2 regions of the Sporosarcina sp. SAFN-015 genome follow, and region 2 is predicted to be linked to the other one. Evidence: riboswitches for the same ligand, from Rfam matches in the RefSeq annotation. Region 2 holds a riboswitch; the other holds the start of a gene.

Region 1 (4,201 bases), on a different contig from region 2:
TCCCAACTGCAACAAACGATCCGCAATTAGGCTGCTATAAGTTATTTTCGCTGTCTGACAGGGACGGTTCGATTGTAAATTTTGTTATTGAACCTGCCACTTATTTTGTAGACTATGTTAAGGTGAAAGTCGGAGATATTGTGACGGGGTTTTATGATGCAGATGCGCCGGTGCCATTAATTTACCCTCCTCAATATCGGGCAGCTGTGATGGCAAGGGATCAACCAAATACTTTTGTGACAGTGAGTTTCTTCAACAACCAATTAATAAGCAGCGACGGCAGTTTAAAATTGAATGTATCGAGGCAAACAGAAATTGTACTGGAAAACGGGCAAGACTTTAATGGCAATCCTGCAAACCGCGATCTAATCGTCATCTACAGTACTTCAACAAGAAGCATTCCAGCCCAAACGACACCACATAAAATTATCGTGCTTTGTTAAAGCCACCCATGATGAAAGAGCCAAACGCTAGGCGATTGGTTCTTTTTATTATGTTAAAATTAAGCTCCAACAGCCTAAAGGGTCAATAACTACATCAAAACAAGAAATTGGAACCGTTTCGAAAACGCCATATAAATGGTAAAATAGAAGAGTTGTAAATTTTTTAAGGGAAGTGTTATAAATGATTGGTCGTAATGATCCTTGTCCTTGTGGCAGTGGAAAGAAATATAAAAAATGTTGTCAGTCGAAAGAGACTGTTTCCGTAGAGACAGTTCAAATGGAAGAATTGGAAGGGGTACTGCAAACATTTTATGATGTGTATCCTGAGCGGAAAGATATCCCGGAGTACTTGGAATTAGCGAATGAATGGAAGCGTTCATTAGATACATATTTGCCCGAAGAAGAGATGGTTGAAGCGATTGTGTTGGATGAATTCTTTTTCCATCACCGTCCGGACATTTGGACTGGATACTTGGACAAACAAAAGAAAAAACAGTTGCGTCCTTCCGTATTGCGGGTAATGGACACTTGGCGGCAACCGCAAGCAATTATTGGTGAAGTGATTGATGTTGAAGGAAATTACATTTCAGTGAAATCGATCTTTGCTGACGAAGTCATCAGGTTGCGCCGGGAAAGTGAGAAGCCGGTGCCAGTGGGCGTCCACTTATTCTGCTTCATGTTGCCTGACGGTACAGGAGTGGAAGGACAATATTTGGCCGTGTCGAGCTTAATCTTCTTCCCGACAGATCACGCGGATGTATTCAAAGAATTTACGAAGAAATTTGCGGAAAGTGAGGAACAAGATATCAGCAATTTCTTACAAGAAAATGCGATGGATTTTTGGAAGTTGCTTGGTCAAAACGGATATCAAGGCGGCGAGTTCACGGAGTTCGAAGCCGGCGTATTGCTCGATGCAATGGATTTTCTCGAAAAACATGACCGCATGTCTAGAAAGTTATTGGACGTCGTCGAAGACTTTTTAGTGGAACAACAACCGAATGCTCGTAAGGAAACAGCGATTGCAGCTGGGGCGATCCGATTCGGGCAAGAGAAGTCGTTTTTCGAGCCGCTATCTATGACGTTGAAAGAAATCGCTGAGTGGTTCGATGTTTCCCCTTCTTCCATGAACAAATATTACAAGGAATTGGATGCTTATTATAGCTCCAAAGTTATGAATTAAGAAAAATACGGTCCACCTATTGCCTTCAATAGCAATAGGTGGACTTTTTAGAATCTTTCATTATTACTGGAAGATTGGTAGTATTAAGTGGTGAGATGATTTAGTAGAGCAAAGGGGATGGGAAAATGGCAATGCCAACGCATATTGTCGCTTGCGGTGCGCTCGTCGAAGATGATGGTGGAAATTTACTAATCGTAAAAACGCATCACGGGGGATGGGTATTTCCAGGCGGACAAGTCGAAGTGGGTGAAAACTTAATGGATGGCGTCATTCGGGAAGTGAAAGAGGAGAGTGGCATCGATGTAGAAGTGTCCCACTTGATCGGCGTGTATACGAATTCGGCTATTTATAAATGGTATGACGGAGTGACTGACGTTCCGACGAAAGTGATGTTCGACTTCGCTTGCAAGCCGGTCGGCGGGGAGTTATGCACGTCAGAGGAAACATCCGATTGCAAGTGGGTTCCTAAGGATGAAGTACTGGATTATATTACACAACCGGCGATACGGGCACGCATTGAGGAGTATTTCAAATTTGACGGAAACGTGGAGTACCAAGAATATGTTACACATCCGGAGTTTAAACTGAAATTGAGCAGGAAAGTGTAGCACCGTTGAATGGACAAAAAGTACGAGTTTGCTAGTTTTCATTTACAATAAAAAATTCTTCGTCTATACTGATGGCAACATAACTAATAACTACATACCGTTTTCTGCACTAGGGGTGCCCAATTTTGGCTGAGATGCGAGCAATAGCTCCGATCCCTTATGACCCGATCAGGATAATACCTGCGTGGGGAAGTGTAGTGGCTTTCCGATGGTTTCATATTGGAGAAGTGCTACATCTTCCGGGATGTAGTTTTTTTTATGAAAAATTTTCGGGAGGTCGAAGGAAATGGAATGTGGTTTAAGTCCAATCGTCGGATTTCGTTTTTCGTTATATCCGATGGCAGATGATTTTGTAAGTGTAATTAAAGGAGCACTGGAAAAGACCGACACGTCGAATGTGTGGATGCATACGGATGATGTATCGACCGTCATCCGAGGAAAGCAAGTCCATGTATTTAACGTTGCTAAAGCGATAGCATTGCACGCTGCGAAAACAGGCAAGCATATTGCGTTATCCGGTACTTTTTCGGCGGGATGCCCAGGTGATACTGCTGGCGATGCGTATTTGGACAAGGCCGATGAAGTGGCCAATACGGATGGGACAAAGCAATATGTGTCCTCACAATTTGCGCTGTATCCAATGAATAATCCGGCGTATATGGAAATCATTTATCGCGAAGTGGACAGGGCGAAAGAGCAAGGCGTCTTTAATGAATCGATGCATTATGCGAGCGGCATCCATGGGGATATTCATGATGTATTTGCATTTTACGAAGAGGCTTTCAGCAATGCGCGCTCTGAAGAACATAAGCATCTCGTTATGACCGTCTCGATGAGCATAAATAGTCCGTCGCACGGAGGACTGTAACATGTTGAAATCATGGAAGCTGAAAGAGGTCGTCCTCATGTCTTTGTTTTCGGTCGTGTTCGGGATTATTTATTTGCTGTTTTTGCATGTCGGGAATATTTGGGCGGGGTTCATTGGGCCGATCGCCTATGAATGGATTTTCGGTATTTGGTTCATCGTGTCGATCATTTGTATGTATATTATTCGGAAACCTGGGGCGGCTGTCATTTCGGAAACGATTGCAGCTGCCATCGAGGTACTGTTAGGGAATGCAGTTGGTCCACGATTGATTCTTGCAGGTATCATTCAAGGGCTAGGTGCCGAGGCGGCATTTGCTGCAACGCGCTATCGTCGGTTTGATGTATGGGTCTTAATGTTGGCAGGTGTCGGTGCATCAGTGTTCAGTTTCACATATGGTTATTTCTTAGGTGGATTTACTGTGTTCAGCACAGGCTATGTCCTACTCATGCTTGGCATCCGGATTCTCAGCGGAGCAATGATTGCGGGAATTGGCGGCAAAGCGGTCGTCGACGGATTGCTTGCAACAGGCTCGCTCCGCGGATATGCCATTACACGTGCGAAAAAAGGTGAGGCCCGTGCATGAAGTAATCCAGTTTGATAACGTAAGTTTTCGCTATCCCGATGACGATGATTGGATATTTGAAGATCTATCATTCTCCGTTGGAAGCGGAGAAAAGGTTGTCATTACAGGGCCAAGCGGAAGCGGCAAAACGACGATGCTCTATCTTTGCAACCGGCTGTATCCCGAAAACTGTGATGGAATCGTAAAAGGCACTGTTACGTTATTTGATAAAGAAAGCAAGTCTTATTCTCCTGGTGAAGTGAATCACCGGATTGCGACTGTTTTTCAAGATCCTGATGCACAGTTTTGCATGCTGACTGTCGAAGAAGAGCTTGCGTTCACGCTTGAAAACTTAAAAGTAGATCGCGCAGAGATGGATAGGCGGATACAGGACGTTTTGGAGCTGACAGGATTGACCAATTTCCGTCATTCCGTTATTCAACAGTTATCCGGCGGGGAAAAGCAGCGGATTGCGACGGCATGCGCATTAATTATGGAGCCGGAAATTCTTCTGCTCGATGAACCGATTTCCCATTTGGA
Region 2 (4,201 bases):
CCCTTCTTGCAGACTATTTGATTATATTAGTTGATGTCTATTTGCATGCAGGAAAAGAGGCTTCCCAAAAGTTTAACTAACTAAATGAGAAGCCTTCAATTGTGTTGGACAATGGACCGTCGAAGTACGCCACAAGTCTATTTAGTGAAATGAAAGACTTGCTTGCCACAACAATCGGAGACACAAAAATGGCACGTGAATTCTACGGAATTCATAGGGCCGTATCTGGACGTATATTGAATGTTGATATGTGGAATTGGAAAGGGTTGATTATACTGAAAAACCAACGGAATTTCTGGGGCTATAGACGGAATCCAAAGGGCAGCGTTATTGAATCGCTCCCCTTTTCATGATCTTTTATTATGTTAGCCCTAAATGTCTACGTAATGTATGTCCTTCATAATATTTTTTGAAAAGACCTCTCTTTTGCAGCTCCGGTACTATGAATTCAACAAAGTCTTCTAAACTACTCGGCAATGTGGGAGGCATAAGATTAAATCCATCGGCTACCCCTGCTTTAAACCAAAGCTCCATCTGATCGACAATCTCTTCAGGTGTGCCGATGAGCGTGAAATGTCCTCCACCAGCATTTAGATACCCCAATAATTCCCTTACTGTTGGGTTTGTATCATGAATAATTTCTATTATCGTCTCATATCGGCCGACCGGTCCAGTAAATTCCTCCACAGGCGGCAATGGTGGAACCTTTTCATCAAGTGCCCAATTGGAGCAGTCTTGCCGAATAAAAATGCTCAGCTGTTTTAATGCCGTGTCAATAGGTAACTGTACATCTAATGCCGCTTTCTTGGCTAAAGCCTCTTCACGACTCTTGCCGACATAGGTGACTAAGCCCGGAAACACTTTAATATATCTGTTGCTATTCTCGCTTTGTTTCATTTGCTCATTGATTTTTTCTCGAAACCTTTTTGCTTGCTTGAAGTTCCACGACACTGAGTAAACTGCATCTGCATGCTTTGCAGCTAATGCAATGCCTTGCTTGGACGCCCCTGCCTGCATTGCGACCGGTTTACCTTGAGGACTTTTCGGCGTAGTGGACGGACCACACACTTTAAAGTAGGTACCTTCGTGATGAAATGGCGTGATGTGTGAAGGATCGATCAATTTTTTCTCTTCACGTTCATGCAGAAACGCTTTGCTATCCCATGAAAGAAATAAATGATTCATTAAAGTAGCAAATTCATCTGCTTTTTCATAGCGTTCATCATGAGACGGCAGCTTATCCATACTATGATTTTGTGCTTCAACATCAGTCATTGAAGTAACAAGATTCCAACCTACACGACCTTTTGTAAGATGGTCTAAACTTAAAAGCTGTCGTGAAGCTGTAAAAGGATTCGAAAAAGTACTTGATATCGTTGGAACTAATCCCACATGGTCTGTCACTTGGGATATGGCTGTTAAATTGATGAGCGGGTCAAACCAAAACGCCGGCATATCACTGCAATCTTTGCCTACAAAAGATTGATTATCTGCAAAGAATACGACGTCAAATAGGCCCTTTTCCGCCAACTTGGCTAAGTTTTGATAATAGGTAATATCACCAATCCGTTCAACACTTGAGTCAGGCATAAGCCACGCAGCTTGGTGGTGTCCGCAGCCATACAGCAAAACACCTAAGTTTAGTTGTTTTGCGTTCATTTCAACCATTTTTCACTCCCCCATTTGTCAGTTCATTGTTAAACCGCCATCGACTGTGATATTCTGCCCTGTAATACCGCTTGCATTGTCTGAAGACAAATATGCGACCATATTCGCTACTTCTTGTGGCGTGGTGACCTTCTTCAGTGGCGTAGAACTTGCAATCAAATCGAATACTTCCGGCGTTGTAACAGCACTGGCGTTAGTTGTTTTCAATAAGCCTCCTGAAACGACATTCGCTTTTATGCCATATGCTCCTAACTCGGCAGCAATATTACGTGTAAAACCGATCAATCCGGCTTTCGCTGTTGTATATTCATGATAAGGAACGACAGGATTCTGAAATAGATTCGTCCCTATATTGATAATACTTCCATTTTGTCGTTCAATAAATTGAGGTATGACACTTTGAATTACGTTATATGCTGCTTTTAAAGTACCATCCAACTGTCTTTGATAGTCATCCCAAGTTAGTTCTGCGAAAGGTTTCTGCTTGATTGGATCAAATTTGAAATCGATTAATGCATTATTCACCACAACATCAATTTGCCCAAAATAGTCAGTTGCCTCTTCTACCATACGATCCACTTCTGTTCGATTGGTTACATCAGCTTGAATGGCAATCGCATACTCCTTTCCAATCTCGGAAACAATCTTGTCGGCTGCCTCTTTGCTCTTATTGTAATTGACGACTACCCGAAATCCTTGGCTTGCCAATGTTCTTACGATCGTTGCCCCTAGTCCTTGACTACTTCCTGTTACCAATACGACTTTACTCATCCTAACCACTCCTGTTCTTATACGTTTTGAATCGGTAAATGGCAGCTAATAAAAAAACGCAACCTTCCAAAAGGAAAGTTGCGTAAAACTATGACGACACACCAAAAAGAAGACAGAGTCATCCCTCTTCGTATGTCCGAGAGTTTACACTTTCCTACGCTAGTTTCAGCTAGATCAGGTTCAAAGGGTTTGAGTCTCTACTCATCTCAGTTAAATAACACCCCTAGTGCATACTATTAAGTTTTTAAAGTTTTTATAAAAGATCATGCTGCCATTTATAATATTTCTATTAGTTTGCACTTTAAACCATATCATATAGTATGATCTATTACAACTGGACCATTTATTTCCTTGGTGCTTGTCCGCCCTTGAGTAACAATGCTTTACTGCTCATGAACGAAATGACAGAGTGATAAATGTAAACCCGATATTTTTGTTTTTGATCCGATATTGACGCCAGTCAAATATCTTTGCCATAGAGACAATGATATACTTAGCGTCACACATTCTGTGTTGCCATCATCTTCAGATGGATGATTTATGCAGAGTAAATTTGTTTTCCGATAAACGCTTTTCTCCGATAGACGCTTAAGACTAAGCCTATTAGAAAGGCATTTATCAGCAATGGTGTAATCCCGTAACTAATAAACGGTAACGGCACGCCTGTTAGTGGTAAGAAGCCAAACACCATTAAAACAGAGTAAATACTCTGGCAACTGTATAATGTTCCTGCTGCGATAACGAGTAACTTACCATATGATTGTGGCATTGTAGTAACAAGCCACAAAATGCGTAGCGCAACAGCGAATATGATACCAATGACTGCGAGTCCTGCAACATAGCCATACGATTGAATAAGCTGTACCAAAGCATAATCAGTGTGGGCTTCAGGAATGTAGTGAAGCCTATCTGCCCCGAACCAGCCAGCCCGTGCAAGTGCTTCATTTAATTGGAGCATCATGTAGCCTGCTGAATCCGCATATAATTCAGGATGTAAAAAAGCTCTGATGCGTACTGTTTGATATGGCTCAAGTAAATAGTGATATGCATAAACACTAAATGCCGCTATCGCTAACCCCATTCCCCCTACTATTAAAAACACAATAAGCTTCGCTTTTCGGTTGAAATAGCTAAAGCTAAACAAAACGGCTACAACTCCCATATATAGTAGCGTTACAGAAAGACTTCCTATCATCATGAATAAGAATATTGGAAGTAGAAATAATCCAGTCAGTTTCCAACCTCTCCATTTGCGTTCAGTGAAAAATCCTGCAAAGGCTACTAATAACAACGGAAGCGCCATCCATGCCTGCAAACGAATTGGACCTATTTTATACATTGCTTCTCCATTAACAAAGATGTTGGGCATAGCCCAGAGAACGATTAATAACAACAGTGCCCCTCTATAAAAGAACATACTATAGCATTGCAGTTTACGATAATCAAAATACATGATGACGGCTATCCCTGCAACGGCTAGTATGATATGAAGGATTTTATTTTTAACAAAGTAATTCGTCATATCTACACCAAATCGATGGCTGAAATCTGTCGTTAAGATTGGTGTAATGCTTACAGCAATCAATAGCAACACTGCGCCAATTAGCCAGAAATCCCATTTTGGCCGGTGAATTTTGTCCATTGATTTTCCGAGCTGTGAAGCAGAGCCCATTTCCTCAATGGCTTTTTGCTCAGCTTCTATTGAAGAGTAGCCTGAATTCACCCAGGCTTGTTTGGATTTCGTCAGATGGTGGTGCAATTC

The links. Region 2 has a riboswitch for thiamine pyrophosphate ahead of ACR65H_RS10820 (3-oxoacyl-ACP reductase). Riboswitches for the same ligand answer to the same signal wherever they lie in the genome.
Region 1: it holds a riboswitch for thiamine pyrophosphate, as region 2 does, so the genes downstream of both, ACR65H_RS16970 (YkoF family thiamine/hydroxymethylpyrimidine-binding protein) here and ACR65H_RS10820 (3-oxoacyl-ACP reductase) in region 2, are expected to answer to the same signal.

Annotation. Positions count from the first base shown of each region.
Region 1 is NZ_JBPFDR010000012.1:7,819-12,019, forward strand. It holds gene ACR65H_RS16955 (hypothetical protein) at 1-443, shown strand, start outside; gene ACR65H_RS16960 (YecA family protein) at 625-1,623, shown strand; gene ACR65H_RS16965 (NUDIX hydrolase) at 1,749-2,231, shown strand; TPP riboswitch at 2,333-2,439, shown strand; gene ACR65H_RS16970 (YkoF family thiamine/hydroxymethylpyrimidine-binding protein) at 2,518-3,099, shown strand; gene ACR65H_RS16975 (ECF transporter S component) at 3,101-3,682, shown strand; gene ACR65H_RS16980 (ABC transporter ATP-binding protein) at 3,675-4,201, shown strand, end outside.
Region 2 is NZ_JBPFDR010000005.1:137,879-142,079, forward strand. It holds gene ACR65H_RS10815 (LLM class flavin-dependent oxidoreductase) at 361-1,668, opposite strand; gene ACR65H_RS10820 (3-oxoacyl-ACP reductase) at 1,687-2,439, opposite strand; TPP riboswitch at 2,574-2,674, opposite strand; gene ACR65H_RS10825 (FtsW/RodA/SpoVE family cell cycle protein) at 2,978-4,201, opposite strand, start outside.